DNA from 4 places in the Marmoricola sp. URHA0025 HA25 genome. Region 1 is predicted to be linked to each of the others. Evidence: predicted binding sites of a transcription regulator. Region 1 holds the regulator's gene; each other region holds the start of a gene.
The links. The regulator LexA, encoded in region 1, represses DNA repair genes until DNA is damaged. The targets are predictions, from matches to a motif close to TCGAACANNTGTTCGA.

Region 1 (3,691 bases):
TCTCTCCTGGGGGAAGTCAGGTTGTCTCTGCTGTTTCTCAGTGCTGTTTCTACGGCCGAGCACCGACAGAACCGCTGCCGGGTCGCTCAGACGTTCGATCGAACACATGTACGACGATAGAACACGCGTTCGAGGAACGCAAGAACATATGTTCGAGCGCTCTCGGGCGGGTTTCGACAAGCGCAACCACCGGCCGATCGGGTGGGGTTGACTACCCCATGACCGATCCCCGCATCGCCCCGGTCGAGGACAACCTGCTCGCCTTCTTCACCGGCGCCGGCGACCACCCGATGTTCCGCCGCGATCCGGACACGGACGTCGACGCGATCCGCAGCGACGTGCCGTTCCCGATGTTCAACTGCGTCACCGGCGCGCACTTCGGGGCGGACGCCCGGCGGCGGACCGAGGAGGTGGCGGACTCGTTCATCGGAGCCGGGCTGCCGTGGCTGTGGTGGGTCACGCCGTCGCACACGTCGCCGGAGCTGGAAGCGGCGCTGACGGAGCGCGGGCTCGAGCACGAGGACGTCCCGGGCATGTACGCCGACCTGACCACCGCTCCCCCGGTCCCCGAGGTCGCCGGGTTGAGCATCGAGCAGACCACCGACGCACGCGCCTTCGTCGCGATGATGGTCACCGGCTTCGGCCTGCCCGAGTCGGTGCGCGAGCCGATGAGCGAGGTGATGAGCGTCTTCCAGGGAGCGGTCAACGTGATCGGCTCGCTCGACGGACGCCCGGTCGCGTGCGGCACGGCGTACCTCACCGGCACCACCGCGGGCCTCTACAACATCGCGACCCTGGAGGACGTCCGTGGCCGTGGCATCGGGTACGCCGTGACACAGCGGCTGCTGCAGCTGGCGCACGCCGCCGGGGCCGAGCACGCGGTCCTGCACTCCAGCGAGTCCGGCCGGCCGGTCTACGAGCGCGCCGGCTTCGTCGAGGTCTGCAACGTGCCGCAGTACGTCTGGATGCCCCCGGAAAACTGACCCGGCCCTGCCCTTACGGCCGGGCCCGTTCCGGGTCTAGGTTGAAGACAGGACCCCGTGATCGTTCGGCGCTGCGTGAGCGTACGCCGACCCACGCAGCGCCGATCCCGGGCTCGTCCGGAGCCCTTTCCGGGCCCGCGAACCGCCCGACACGCCGTTCGAACATGTGTTTGAACTCCGCCGTCGATGGGTCTACCGTCGGCCCATGGCCTCCGATCGCATCCGCCCCTCCGCAGCCAAGCGCTCCAACGTCAGCGAGCTGCCCGACGCGCCGCCCGACGCGACCGGGCTCACCCCGCGCCAGCAGCGCATCCTCAACGTGCTCCGCGAGTCGATCGAGCAGCGCGGCTACCCGCCCAGCATCCGCGAGATCGGCGACCTGGTCGGGCTGGCCAGCTCCTCCAGCGTGGCCCACCAGCTGCGGGTGCTCGAGGCGAAGGGCTTCATCAAGCGCGACCCCAACCGGCCGCGCGCGCTCGAGGTGTTCATCCCCGAGCTGATGGCGGCGCGGCGCGCGATCGCCAGCGCCGACGAGCACGGCTTCGACCCGACCGGCATCGGCGACGCCGTGCCGGAGGCCACCCAGGTGCCGCTGGTCGGCCGGATCGCGGCCGGTGGCCCGATCCTCGCGGAGGAGCGCGTCGAGGAGATCTTCCCGCTGCCCAAGACGCTGGTCGGCGAGGGCACGCTGTTCATGCTCGAGGTCGCCGGCGACTCGATGATCGACGCGGCGATCTGCAACGGCGACTACGTGGTCATCCGCCAGGAGCAGACTGCGGACAACGGCGAGATCGTCGCGGCGCTGATCGAGGGTGAGGCCACGGTCAAGACGCTGCAGCGCAAGGACGGCCACGTGTGGCTGCTCCCCCACAACGACGCCTACGAGCCGATCAACGGTGACAACGCCACCATCCTGGGTGTGGTCACCGCCGTGCTGCGCAAGGTCTGAGCCGCGGCCCTGCGAGGGACGAGCAGGGTCGCGACGCGAAGAGGTTGATCTCGACTGAGCTCGATCCGGTGGAGGGAGCCTGCGGGTGAGCGTGCGAACCCGCAAACGGCGGCTCGAAACCTGAGTTTCGACAGGCTCGACCACCGGCTTCACGAGTGCCCGGCGATGCGACATCGCCGGGCACTCGTGCGCTCAGGCCGCCGCAGCCTGCGCGGCCGGGCCGTCGCCGTCGTGGTCGCCACCGCCGGCCGGCGCCGACTCGGTGCCGGTGACCGCGAACGACTTGTCCACCTCGACGGTGACCGGCTTGCCGGCCACGAGGAGGTGCGCCTCGTAGACACCGTCGGAGTCGGTCTCGACCCGCTGGAAGGTGGCGTCGGGGTACTTCGCCTTCACGGCCGCCGTCACCTTGTCCTTGGTGTCCCCGGTGAGCAGCTTCTCGTCGCTCCTCATCGGTTTGGTCGGGTCAGTGTTGCCGTTCGGCGCGCCGGTGCCGGCCGGGGCGCCGCCGTACGACGACGTACCCGTCGCCGCCGACCCGGTGTCGTCCGCGGCATTGGCGGACATCCCGGTCATCAGGACGCCGCCGGCGACCAGGCCGGCGATGCCGGTCGACGCGAGCAGGGCGATTGACTTCTTCTGCATGTTCCCTCCTGGTGGGTTGTCGCCGGCAAGCGTCGCCACGGTTGCTGTCCGCACGATCAACCCGTGCTGGCAAGGTGCTGTGCGTCCGGAAGCGGGCCGAAAACCAGAGGCGGCCGAGCGACGCGCGGACGTAGGTTCGAGCCGTGACCTCGCAGACCGTGACGCCCGCCCGGCTCACGCGTCGAGGGATCCCGACCGACTCCACGCTGCGCGTCCTGGCGCTCGGCACGCTGGTCAACCGCGCGTCCGGCGGAGCGGTGTTCACCACCTTCGCGCTGTACTTCACCCGCCACGTCCACCTCGAGCCCGCTCAGGTCGGCATCGCCCTGTCGATCGCGGCTGTGGCAGGCGCCCTCGCGCAGGTGCCCGGCGGTCAGTGGGCCGACGCCCGCGGACCCCGCGAAGTGATGCGCGACCTCACCGTCCTCACCGGGATCGCCACCGCCGGGCTGGCGATCGCCCGCAGCTTCTGGGCCCTGGTCGTGGCGATCTCGCTCGTCGCGGCGGCGCAGATGGCGGCCAACGCCGTGCGCAACGGCTACATCGCGCGGATCGCGGTCGGCGGTCAGGGCGTCCCGTTCAAGGCCTACCTGCGCGCGGTCACCAACGTCGCGATGACCTTCGGTGCGCTCCTCGGCGGGATCGCGCTCTGGATCGACGAGCCGTGGGCCTACGTCGGGGTGTTCCTCCTCGACGCCGCCACCTCGCTGCTCACCGGCCTGCTGTTCAACCGGCTCCCGCACCTGTCCGGAGCGCCGGCCCGCGCGGACGGCGAGCCGCGGCTCGGCGTCGTACGCGACCTCCCGTACGTCGCCGCGACCCTCCTCACCGCCGTGCTGTTCATGCACTTCGTGGTGCTCGAGATCGGCATCCCGCTGTGGATCAGCGAGCACACGACGGCGCCGACCTCGATGGTCGCGATCATGCTCGGCCTCAACACGATTGCGGTCGCGCTCTTCCAGGTCCGGCTGAGCCGCGGCGCCGAGGACGTCACCTCCGGCGCGTCGGCGGTGCTGCGCGGCAGCGCGTGGATCGCGGCGTCGTTCGTGCTGATCGCGTTCACCGACGGCATCGCGCGCGGTGCCGCGATCGTGGTGCTGCTGCTGTCGGCGTC
Region 2 (3,691 bases), 860 kb from region 1:
CAGCCGGTCGCCGAAGGCATCGTCGTCGCCGAGTCGGCGCCGGTAGTGCGCCCACCAGGTCGTCTCTGGCTCGGTGGGCGGCACCGGCACGTAACCGAGAGCCTGGGCCCAGAACCGCGCGAGCAGCACCGGGTCGCGCGCGTCGATGGTCAGCTGGAAGAACACCATGTGCCCACGCTAGGAGCGGGTGGGGACAACCTAGGAGGCTTGTGGGGCCCAGTTGATCTGGACGGGGCTCTTGATGAGGGTCAGCTGGGGCGGTCTTTGTGGCCGGGCTGGTCGTGGTCGGCCGGGTGGGCCGGGTGGGTCGGGGGGTTGGCTGGTGTAGGTGTGTCCGGTCGGGGTGGTGGTCTGGACGGTGTGGCGTGGGTTGGGAATGGTTTTGGCACGCCAGTCGGGGTGTTCCTTGGTGTGGTTGCAGGCTTCGCAGAGGCCTTGGCCGTTGTTGGTGCTGGTGGGGCCGCCTTGGGCGGCTGGGGTGATGTGGTCGGTGTGTCGGATGGGGGCGTCGCACCAGGGGGTGCGGCAGGTCTGGTCGCGGGCGATGAGGAGTTGGCGGCGGGGGCCGTCGAAGAGGCGGCGTCGGGTCTCGATGCCGACCAGGTCACCGGTCTTGGGGTGGGTGAAGAGGCGTCGGATCCAGGCTTTGTCGGCTTGGCGGGTGAGTTGGCGGGCCAGGGTGGCGGGGATGGGTCCGTAGCCGGTCAGGTGGGCCGGCTCCTGGTTGTGGTTGTTGTGGTCGCTGGTCAGGAGGGTGTGGTCGGTGATGATCAGCTGGATCTCGACCGGGGTGCCGACCGCGTGGGTTTGGCCGGTGATGCGTTCGACGAGGGTGTCGGCCATGATCTGGCCCCGGGTCCTGGGATCGCCTTGGGCGCGTTTGTGGTCGGCTTCGCGGGTCAGGGCTGCGTGGCAGGCGACTCCGTGGGCGACGGGCAGGAACGCGGTCAGGTAGGTCATCGTGTCCGGGGCGGGGCGGAGCCCGGTCCGCCGGTCGGCGTGGGCTCCGCGGATTCGGCGGATTGCGGAGCCGGGGTCGAGGCGGTAGCCGATCGCGCGGGCGAGGTTGGCGACCTTGCGGTCCCCGGCGGTGTGCAGTTTCCCGGCCAGTTGGTGGTCGACCTGGATCCGGTCGGCTCTGGCCAGGACGGCGGTCTCGCGGGCGATCAGGGTGGCCCGCCACTCACTGATCTGCCCGGCGGTCAACGCGGCCAGGGTGTGGGGGAGCTCGCCGACCAGGGCCTTGGCCAGGCCGAGGTGTTGGGCGCCGCGGACCGGGGACTCCTGGCGGGCCAGCGCGATCTCGGCGGCCAGGCCGCGCCCACGTTGCTCGGCCGGGATCCCGGCAGCGGCTTCACGGGCGGCACGCTGCTCGGCCAGGGTGACGCTGCACCTGGCTTGGGCCGCGGCCAGTGCGGACTTGAGCTGCTCCATCAGCCCGATGTGGTCGATCAGCTGCGCCTCGGTCAGCCCGGTGCCGTTGTGGGCGGCGAGCCGGTCCAGTGCGTCCCGCAGGTCGGCGGTGGTCGGTGCGGGCGGCAGGGCGCGGTCAGCGGTGGCTGCGTCGCCGGTGCCCGAGATCATGGCGACAGTCTATCGAACATATGTTCGAACCGTCAATCGGATCGGCCAAGTTTCTTCGCCGATTTCTGGCTGGCCGGCCGAGGTTTCGAGACGGTCGCTGCGCGACCTCCTCAACCACCGGGGTCGGGTCCCTGCACCATCTCACGGGGTCTCGTCTGATCGCGCGCGAGCTCGCTGCTCGACCAGCTGGGGTCCGGACTGCACCCGACCGCAGAACCCAGCCCGGCGGCGTACTCCTCCTCGCTGCCAAGAACCCAGCCACGCTGGGAGGTGAGGTCTCGTCTGATCGTTCGCGAGCTCGCTGCTCGACCACCAGTGGCTGGGCGCGCACCCGACCGCAGAACCCAGCCCCGCGGCGTACTCCTCCTTGCTGCCAAGAACCCAGCCACGCGGGGAGGTGAGGTCTCGTCTGATCGCTCGCGAGCTCGCTGCTCGACCACCTGGGGCTGAGTTCCTGCCCCATCTCGCCGGGTCTCGTCTGATCGCTCGCAGGCTCGCTGCTCGACCACCTGGGGCTTGGGACCGCACCCGACCGCAGAACCCAGTCACGCGGCGTACTCCTCCTCGCTGCCGAGAACCCAGCCACGCTGGGAGGTGAGGTCTCGTCTGATCGCTGCTCGACCACCTGGGGCCCGGTCCCTGCCCGCTCTCACCGGGTCTCGTCCGATCGCTCGCCCGCTCGCACGCTTGACCACCACCGCCCGCGCGGCCGTTGCCCGAAACCTAGAACACGTTCTAGTGTGCTCGCATGGAGACGGCGGCTGACGAGAACCTGCGCACGGGCACGCACAACGGGCATCTGATGGTGGCGGCGCTCAAGCGTCACCGGCAGAAGCCGGTGATGTACCTGGGCGACACCACGCTGACCGGTGGTGAGGTCGCCGCCCGGATCAGCCAGTACATCCAGGCGTTCGAGGCGCTTGCGCCGCGAACGGCCCCGACCGACGAGATGCCGCCGGGTGCGCTGCTCGCGCTGAACCGCCCGGAGGTGCTCTTCATCCTCGGCGCCGGCCAGACCCAGGGCTACCGGCGTACGTCGCTGCACCCGCTCGGCTCCGCCGACGACCACGCCTACGTCATCAACGACGCCGGCATCACGACCCTGATCATCGACCCGTACTTCGCCGAGCGGGCGCTGGCGCTGCTCGAGAAGTGCCCGGGCCTCACCCAGGTGCTCACCATCGGACCGGTGCCGGACGAGGTCGCGAAAGCGGCCGCCGACAGCGGCCGGACGACGGCCGACCTGGTTGCGACGGCCGCGACGTTCGCGCCACAGCCGCTCACAGCCAGGCTGCTCCCGCCCGACCACATCGTGTCGATCACCTACACCGGCGGCACCACCGGGAAGCCCAAGGGCGTGATCGGTACGTCGCAGGCGATGAACACCATGGCGCAGATCCAGCTCGCCGAGTGGGAGTGGCCGGAGAGCCCCCGCTTCCTGATGTGCACGCCGCTGTCGCACGCCGGCGCTGCCTTCTTCGTCCCGACGGTGATCAAGGGCGGCTGCCTGTACGTGCTGTCGAGGTTCGACCCGGCCGAGGTGCTCGAGACCATCGAGCGGGAGCGGATCACCGCGACGATGCTGGTGCCGTCGATGCTGTACGCGCTGCTCGACCACCCCGACTCCCACACCCGCGACCTGTCGTCGCTCGAGACCGTCTACTACGGCGCGTCCGCGATCAACCCGGTGCGGCTCAAGGAGGCGATCGAGCGGCTGGGGCCGATCTTCGCCCAGTACTACGGGCAGTCCGAGGCGCCGATGGTGATCAGCTACCTCGCCAAGGCCGACCACGTCCCAAGCGGCACGACGGCCGACCTCGCAGGCGTTCCGCAACGACTGTCCTCCTGCGGGCGTCCGTCGGTCTTCCTGCGCACGGCACTCCTCGACGAGGAGGGGAACCCCGTGCCGCAGGGTGAGCCGGGGGAGATCTGCGTCGCCGGCCCACTGCTGGCCGGCGGCTACTGGAACCTGCCCGACGAGACCGCAGCGACGTTCCGCGACGGCTGGATGCACACCGGCGACGTGGCTCGTGAGGACGAGGACGGCTTCTGGTACATCGTCGACCGGACCAAGGACATGATCGTCACCGGTGGCTTCAACGTGTTC
Region 3 (3,691 bases), 3.3 Mb from region 1:
CGCTCTCGGCTCGGAGACCTGAACCGCAGGCCCCTCCTCTTCGTCGTACGAGGAGGAGGCTGGGGCCATGGGTGTCGACGAGTCGTTCGCCGAGTACGTCTCGGCGCGCTGGTCGATGCTCTACCGGCTGGCCGTGCTCCTCGCCGGCGAGGCCGAGGCGGACGACCTGACCCAGGCCGGACTCGTGCGTGCGTACCTGTCCTGGGGCGAGGTGCAGGAGGCGGCCTCGGCCGACGACCGGGTGAAGCGGATCCTGGCGGCGACCGCGGTGCACGAAGGCAGCCGGCCTGGGCCCGAGGACGACCCGGCGACCTCGGCGCGGGGCCGGCTCTGGGCGACCGTCAGCGCGCTGCCGCCGCGGCAGCGCTGCGTCCTGGTCCTGCGCCACTACGAGCGCCTGCCGGACCCGGAGATCGCGGCCGCCGTGGGCACTTCCACCAGTGCGGTGACCACGGAAGCAGGTGCGCTGGAGGCAGGCATCGACATCGCCGCTCTGCGTGAGGAGCTTGCCTGGCGGGCGGAGAGCGCAGCGGTCCCGCTCCCGCCGATCGACGCACTGGTGGCCCGGGGACACCAGGCGCGCAGGAAGCGCGCGCGTCGTGCGCTACGTCGCGCGGGGATGGCGGCGGCAGTCCTGCTGCTCGGCATCGCGCTCGTCGCCGCGGTGCAGAGCTGGACCTCGGGTGGCGGTCGTTCGCCCAACGCCGCGGCCGCGACGGAGCTCCCCAGGTTCCTCTCGTCGCTCCCGCAGAGCTCCAAGCCGAAGACGCCGTACAGCGTGCGCCGGTTCCTCTACCTCCAGGGCGGCCGCGGTGTCGACCTCGACGAGCGCGCCGCCGCGATCGTGCAGACCGGGCAGTGGGTGTACGTCGCGTACCTGTCCGGCAAGATCGTCCGGGTCAACCAGAGATCGCTGCAGCTGGAGCCGGTCGTTGCCACCTCCGGCGGTCAGCTGGTCACCGACCGCCCCGGTGAGCAGGTCGCGTGGCTCGCATCGGCATCGGGGCCGGCGCTGGTCGACCTGACCGCCCTGGACCCGTCCGCGCTCTCGACCCGCGAGCAGGCGTTCCCCGCGTCGCTTCGCTGCTGCGACAACCCGTTCGAGGTGAACGGCATCACCGGCGCCGGCGAGCTGATCGCGTCCCTGCCTGCCGAGAACCGGGCCTGGGTCTGGGACACCACCGGGAGCTCCGTGCGCGAGATCAGCGGGATGGGCAACGGAGTCGTCAGCCAGGTCACCTCGCGCGGGCTGGTGGTGCACTACCCGCCGGTCCAGTACTCCGTCGGAAGGCTCGAGGACGGTGCCTTCCTCCAGGTCGCCGAGCTCGCCGCCCGGCAGGCCGACTTCAGCGACCCCCTCGGCCTCCGTGTCGTCTACGCCGACGACTCCGGCGAGATCGACGTACGTGACCTGGCTGCGCGCGGACGCTCCCGCCGCGCGACGGGGAACGTCCGGCTCCGGCTCCCGCTGCTCGCCGACGGCTTCGCGGGCGTCAGCTGGGAGGACACCAACCACGTGATCCTCGACGTCTACGACGAGTCCGCACCCGACGGAGCCCTGATCCGCTGCGACGTCCGCGACGGCACCTGCGAGGTCGCGGATGAGCTCGAGGGCCCGCACGTCCTGGGGCACTAGCAGTCGAATACTGCTGGTCGAGCAGCGAGCTTGCGAGCGATCAGACGAGACCTGGCGAGATGGGCAGGGACCCGGGCCCCAGGTGGTCGAGCAGCGAGCCTGCGAGCGATCAGACGAGACCTCACCTCCCCGCGTGGCTGGGTTCTTGGCAGCGAGGAGGAGTACGCCGCGTGGCTGGGTCCTGCGGTCCGGTGCAGACCGGACCCAGCTGGTCGAGCAGCGAGCCTGCGAGCGATCAGACGAGACCTGGTGCGGTGGGCAGGGACGCCGCCCCTGGTGGTCGAGCAGCGAGCTCGCGAGCGATCAGACGAGACCCGGCGAGATGGGGCAGAGACCCGGGCCCCAGCTGGTCGAGCAGCGAGCTTGCGAGCGATCAGACGAGACCTGGTGAGATGGGGCAGGAACTCAGCCCCTGGTGGTCGAGCAGCGAGCTTGCGAGCGATCAGACGAGACCCGGTGAGTTGGGGCAGGGACCCGACCTCGGTGGTTGAGGAGGTCGCGCAGCGACCGTCTCGAAACCTCGGCCGGCAACCAGAAATCGTCGAAGAATCCTGGCCGATCCGATTGACGGTTCGAACATACGTTCGATAGACTGCCGCCATGATCTCGGGCACCGGCGACGCAGCCACCGCTGACCGCGCCCTGCCGCCCGCACCGACCACCGCCGACCTGCAGGACGCACTGGACCGGCTCGCCGCCCACAACGGCACCGGACTGACCGAGGCGCAGCTGATCGACCACATCGGGTTGATGGAGCAGCTCAAGTCCGGGCTGGCCGCAGCCCAAGCTCGGTTGAGCGTCACCCTGGCCGAGCAGCGTGCTGCCCGTGAGGCTGCTGCCGGGATCCCGGCCGACCAACGTGGGCGTGGCCTGGCCTCCGAGATCGCCCTGGCCCGCCAGGAGTCCCCGGTCCGCGGCGCCCAACACCTCGGCCTGGCCAAGGCCCTGGTCGGCGAGCTCCCCCACACCCTGGCCGCGCTGACCGCCGGCCAGATCAGCGAGTGGCGGGCCACCCTGATCGCCCGCGAGACCGCCGTCCTGGCCAGAGCCGACCGGATCCAGGTCGACCACCAGCTGGCCGGGAAACTGCACACCGGCGGGGACCGGAAGGTCGCCAACCTCGCCCGCGCCATCGGCTACCGCCTCGACCCCGGCTCCGCAATCCGCCGAATCCGCGGAGCCCACGCCGACCGGCGGACCGGGCTCCGCCCCGCCCCGGACACGATGACCTACCTGACCGCGTTCCTGCCCGTCGCCCACGGCGTCGCCTGCCACACAGCCCTGACCCGCGAAGCCGACCACAAACGCGCCCAAGGCGACCCCCGGACCCGGGGCCAGATCATGGCCGACACCCTCGTCGAACGCATCACCGGCCAAACCACCGCGGTCGGCACCCCGGTCGAGATCCAGCTGATCATCACCGACCACACCCTCCTGACCAGCAACCACAACAACCACAACCAGGAGCCGGCCCACCTGACCGGGCACGGACCCATCCCCGCCACCCTGGCCCGCCAACTCACCCGCCAGGCCGACAAAGCCTGGATCCGACGCCTCTTCACCCACCCCAAGACCGGCGACCTGGTCGGCATCGAGACCCGACGCCGGCTCTTCGACGGCCCCCGCCGCCAACTCCTCATCGCCCGCGACCAGACCTGCCGCACCCCCTGGTGCGACGCCCCCATCCGACACACCGACCACATCACCCCAGCCGCGGCCGGCGGCCCCACCAGCACCGAGAACGGCCAAGGCCTCTGCGAAGCCTGCAACCACACCAAGGAACACCCCGACTGGCGTGCCAAGACCATTCCCAACCCACGCCACACCGTCCAGACCACCACCCCGACCGGACACACCTACACCAGCCAACCCCCCGACCCACCCGGCCGACCACGACCACGCAGCTACGACCCACCCCTCGAGGTCCACTGGGCCGCACGCGCCTCCTAGCTGCGGAGCTTCTCCAGCCTTGCCTCGAGCAGGTCCCTGCGGTGCGCGTTGCCGTGCAGGTCGAGATACCGGTTGCCGAACACCGCAAGCAGCGCGTCGTCGAGG
Region 4 (3,691 bases), 140 kb from region 1:
TCGCCGCAGGCATGCGCAACACGGGCTAGTGCCCGCGGGTTCGTTCACTGGTTGACTGGCGCGCGTGACCCAGATCCCCGAGGCCCGGTGGGGCAGCTCCGACTCCGCGTTTGCACGCCTGATCGCCCGGTTCGGCTCCACCCGTCTCGGGTCGTGGTCCATCCGGACGCTGATGCCACTGGACCGGAAGGTGCTGGTGCGCAGCAACGGTCGCCGGACAGTGCTCGGACCCATCGGGGCGCCGGTCATGCTGCTCGAGACCACCGGTCGCAGGAGCGGACAGACCCGGGTGAGCCCGCTGTTGTTCGCGCGCGACGGGGACTCGGTGATCGTGGTCGGCTCGAACTTCGGCCAGGCACACCACCCCGCTTGGACGGGCAACCTCCTCGCGGACCCGCACGCGATGGCGGTGGTGCGGGGTCAGCGGATCCCGGTGGTGGCGACCCGCCTCGAGGGCGACGAGGCCGAGGCGGCGTACGGGAAGATGGTGGAGATCGCGGAGACCTACTCGGTGTACCGGGGACGCACGGACCGCGAGATCAGGATCTTCCGGCTCACGCCGGCGTCGTAGACCCGGTCACCCCGTGAGCTTCTCGATCAGGATCTCGATGGGGCTCTTGATGAGGGTCAACTGGGGCGGTCTTTGTGGCCGGGCTGGTCGTGGTCGCCCGGGTGGGTCGGGGGGTTGGCTGAGATAGGTGTGCCCGGTCGGGGTGGTGGTCTGGACGGTGTGGCGTGGGTTGGGAATGGTCTTGGCACGCCAGTCGGGGTGTTCCTTGGTGTGGTTGCAGGCTTCGCAGAGGCCTTGGCCGTTCTCGGTGCTGGTGGGTCCGCCGGCGGCGGCTGGGGTGATGTGGTCGGTGTGTCGGATGGGGGCGTCGCACCAGGGGGTGCGGCAGGTCTGGTCGCGGGCGATGAGGAGTTGGCGGCGGGGGCCGTCGAAGAGGCGGCGTCGGGTCTCGATGCCGACCAGGTCACCGGTCTTGGGGTGGGTGAAGAGTCGTCGGATCCAGGCCTTGTCGGCTTGGCGGGTGAGTTGGCGGGCCAGGGTGGCGGGGATGGGTCCGTAGCCGGTCAGGTGGGCCGGCTCCTGGTTGTGGTTGTTGTGGTCGCTGGTCAGGAGGGTGTGGTCGGTGATGATCAGCTGGATCTCGACCGGGGTGCCGACCGCGTGGGTTTGGCCGGTGATGCGTTCGACGAGGGTGTCGGCCATGATCTGGCCCCGGGTCCTGGGATCGCCTTGGGCGCGTTTGTGGTCGGCTTCGCGGGTCAGGGCTGCGTGGCAGGCGACTCCGTGGGCGACGGGCAGGAACGCGGTCAGGTAGGTCATCGTGTCCGGGGCCGGGCGGAGCCCGGTCCGCCGGTCGGCGTGGGCTCCGCGGATTCGGCGGATTGCGGAGCCGGGGTCGAGGCGGTAGCCGATCGCGCGGGCGAGGTTGGCGACCTTCCGGTCCCCGGCCGTGTGCAGTTTCCCGGCCAGCTGGTGGTCGACCCGGATCCGGTCGGCTCTGGCCAGGACGGCGGTCTCGCGGGCGATCAGGGTGGCCCGCCACTCACTGATCTGGCCTGCGGTCAGCGCCGCCAGGGTGTGGGGGAGCTCGCCGACCAGGGCCTTGGCCAGGCCGAGGTGTTGGGCGCCGCGGACCGGGGACTCCTGGCGGGCCAGGGCGATCTCGGCGGCCAGGCCACGCCCACGTTGCTCGGCCGGCACCCCGGTGGCGGCTTCACGGGCAGCACGCTGCTCGGCCAAGGTGACGCTGCACCGGGCTTGGGCTGCGGCGAGCCCGGACTTGAGCTGCTCCATCAGCCCGATGTGGTCGATCAGCTCCGCCTCGGTCAGCCCGGTGCCGGTGTGGGCGGCGAGCCGGTCCAGTGCGTCCCGCAGGTCGGCGGTGCTCGGTGCGGGCGGCAGGGCGCGGTCAGCGGTGGCTGGGTCGCCGGTGCCCGAGATCATGGCGACAGTCTATCGAACGTATGTTCGAACCGTCAATCGAATCGGCCAAGGTTCCTAGAAGTTTCTTCGCCGGGGATCGAGCGTCTTGCTGGACCGGCGGCGGTCGGGTCTCTGCCCGATCTCACCGGGTCTCGTCTGATCGCTCGCAAGCTCGCTGCTCGACCACCAAGGGCTGAGTTCCTGCCCTGTCTCACCGGGTCTCGTCTGATCGCTCGCGAGCTCGCTGCTCGACCAGCTGGGGTCCAGACTGCACCCGACCGCAGGACCCAGCCACGCGGCGTACTCCTCCTCGCTGCCAAGAACCCAGCCATCCACCGAGGCGAGGGCTCGGCCTTTCCCGGCCGGCCGCGGTCGGGTACCTGCCCGATCTCGCCGGGTCTCGTCTGATCGCTCGCAAGCTCGCTGCTCGACCAGCTGGGGTCCGGACCGCACCCGATCGCAGACCGAGCCCCGCGCCGTACTCCTCGTCGCTGCCAAGAACCCAGCCACGCAGGCCGTGAGGTCTCGTCTGATCGCTCGCGAGCTCGCTGCTCGACCACCGGGTCGGGTCCCTGCCGACTCTCACCAGGTCTCGTCTGATAGCTCGCAGGCTCGCTGCTCGACCAGCTGTGGTTGGGTCCCTGCCCCACCTCACCAGGTCTCGTCTGATAGCTCGCAGGCTCGCTGCTCGACCACCTGGGGTCCGGACCGCACCCGACCGCAAGACCGAGCCACACGGCGTAGTCCGTCGCTGCCAAGAACCCGGCCACGTACGGTAGTGAGCCGGCCGCCCCCGACTAGATCGGGGAAATCTCAGACCCGGGCGTCGAAGACGTCGGCGACCCGGGCGGCCACGTCGGCCCTGGTGCCGCTGCCGTCGAGCCGGACCAGCACACCGCGGCTGTCGTACTCCGCGAGCAGGGGGCCGGTCTCCTCGGTGTAGAGCTCGAGGCGGCGGCGGATCACGTCCTCGGTGTCGTCGGTGCGGCCGTCGGTGGCGGCGCGCAGGACGAGTCGGTCGACGAGGTCACTGCGGTCGACGTCGAGGGCGAGGACCGCGCGGAGCTCGTGGGCGGTCTCCTCGAGGATCTCGTCGAGGGCGGCGACCTGCGCCATCGTCCGGGGATATCCGTCGAGGATGAACCCTTGCCGGCAGTCGGGCCGGTCGACCCGCTCACGCAGCATGGCGGTGGTCACCGAGTCGGGCACGTACTCGCCGGCCTCCATGTACTCCCGCGCGACGCGGCCGAGTGGTGTGCCGGCGTCGACGTTCGCGCGGAAGATGTCGCCGGTCGAGATCGCCGGTACGCGGTGGTGCTCGGCGATGGCCACCGCCTGGGTGCCCTTGCCGGAACCGGGAGGCCCCATGATCAGGATGCAGGTCAACTGACTGCCCTTTCGGTGTGCGGGACGTGAGGTCGGTGGACGTGCCGGGCGGCGTGCACCCTGGCATGCGCGATCGCCTGCGGGGTCGTGTCGAAGAGGTGGTGCTCGGTCGCGAGCCGGTCGTAGACGCCGAGGCTGACCAGCACTCGCTCCTGGTGCTCGCGTACGCCGGACAGCAGCACCGTGATCCCGCGACCCTCGAGCCGCGTGACGGTGTCGGCGAGGACGGCGGCGCCGGTGGCGTCGATCGTGGTGATGCGGGACATCCGCAGGACCACCACGCGCACGTCGCTCACCTCCGACAGCTCCGGCAGGAAGTCGTGGGCGGCCGCGAAGAACAGCGGCCCGTCGAGCCGGAACACGACGATCTGC

Region 2: the regulator LexA is predicted to act here: its motif matches at 1,597-1,612, upstream of ACVW00_RS09215 (DUF222 domain-containing protein).
Region 3: the regulator LexA is predicted to act here: its motif matches at 2,209-2,224, upstream of ACVW00_RS21080 (DUF222 domain-containing protein).
Region 4: the regulator LexA is predicted to act here: its motif matches at 1,967-1,982, upstream of ACVW00_RS04305 (DUF222 domain-containing protein).

What each region holds. Positions count from the first base shown of each region.
Region 1 covers NZ_JBSSCD010000001.1:1,026,629-1,030,319, reverse strand. Annotated here, with positions in the region: gene ACVW00_RS04960 (GNAT family N-acetyltransferase) at 219-983, shown strand; gene lexA (transcriptional repressor LexA) at 1,189-1,932, shown strand; gene ACVW00_RS04950 (hypothetical protein) at 2,125-2,577, opposite strand; gene ACVW00_RS04945 (MFS transporter) at 2,721-3,691, shown strand, end outside.
Region 2 covers NZ_JBSSCD010000001.1:1,884,873-1,888,563, forward strand. Annotated here, with positions in the region: gene ACVW00_RS09210 (VOC family protein) at 1-168, opposite strand, end outside; gene ACVW00_RS09215 (DUF222 domain-containing protein) at 199-1,584, opposite strand; gene fadD8 (fatty-acid--CoA ligase FadD8) at 2,333-3,691, shown strand, end outside.
Region 3 covers NZ_JBSSCD010000001.1:4,288,909-4,292,599, forward strand. Annotated here, with positions in the region: gene ACVW00_RS21070 (RecQ family ATP-dependent DNA helicase) at 1-22, shown strand, start outside; gene ACVW00_RS21075 (sigma factor-like helix-turn-helix DNA-binding protein) at 68-1,636, shown strand; gene ACVW00_RS21080 (DUF222 domain-containing protein) at 2,237-3,586, shown strand; gene ACVW00_RS21085 (GTP pyrophosphokinase) at 3,583-3,691, opposite strand, start outside.
Region 4 covers NZ_JBSSCD010000001.1:888,435-892,125, forward strand. Annotated here, with positions in the region: gene ppc (phosphoenolpyruvate carboxylase) at 1-29, shown strand, start outside; gene ACVW00_RS04300 (nitroreductase/quinone reductase family protein) at 65-571, shown strand; gene ACVW00_RS04305 (DUF222 domain-containing protein) at 578-1,954, opposite strand; gene ACVW00_RS04310 (adenylate kinase) at 2,747-3,319, opposite strand; gene ACVW00_RS04315 (SulP family inorganic anion transporter) at 3,316-3,691, opposite strand, start outside.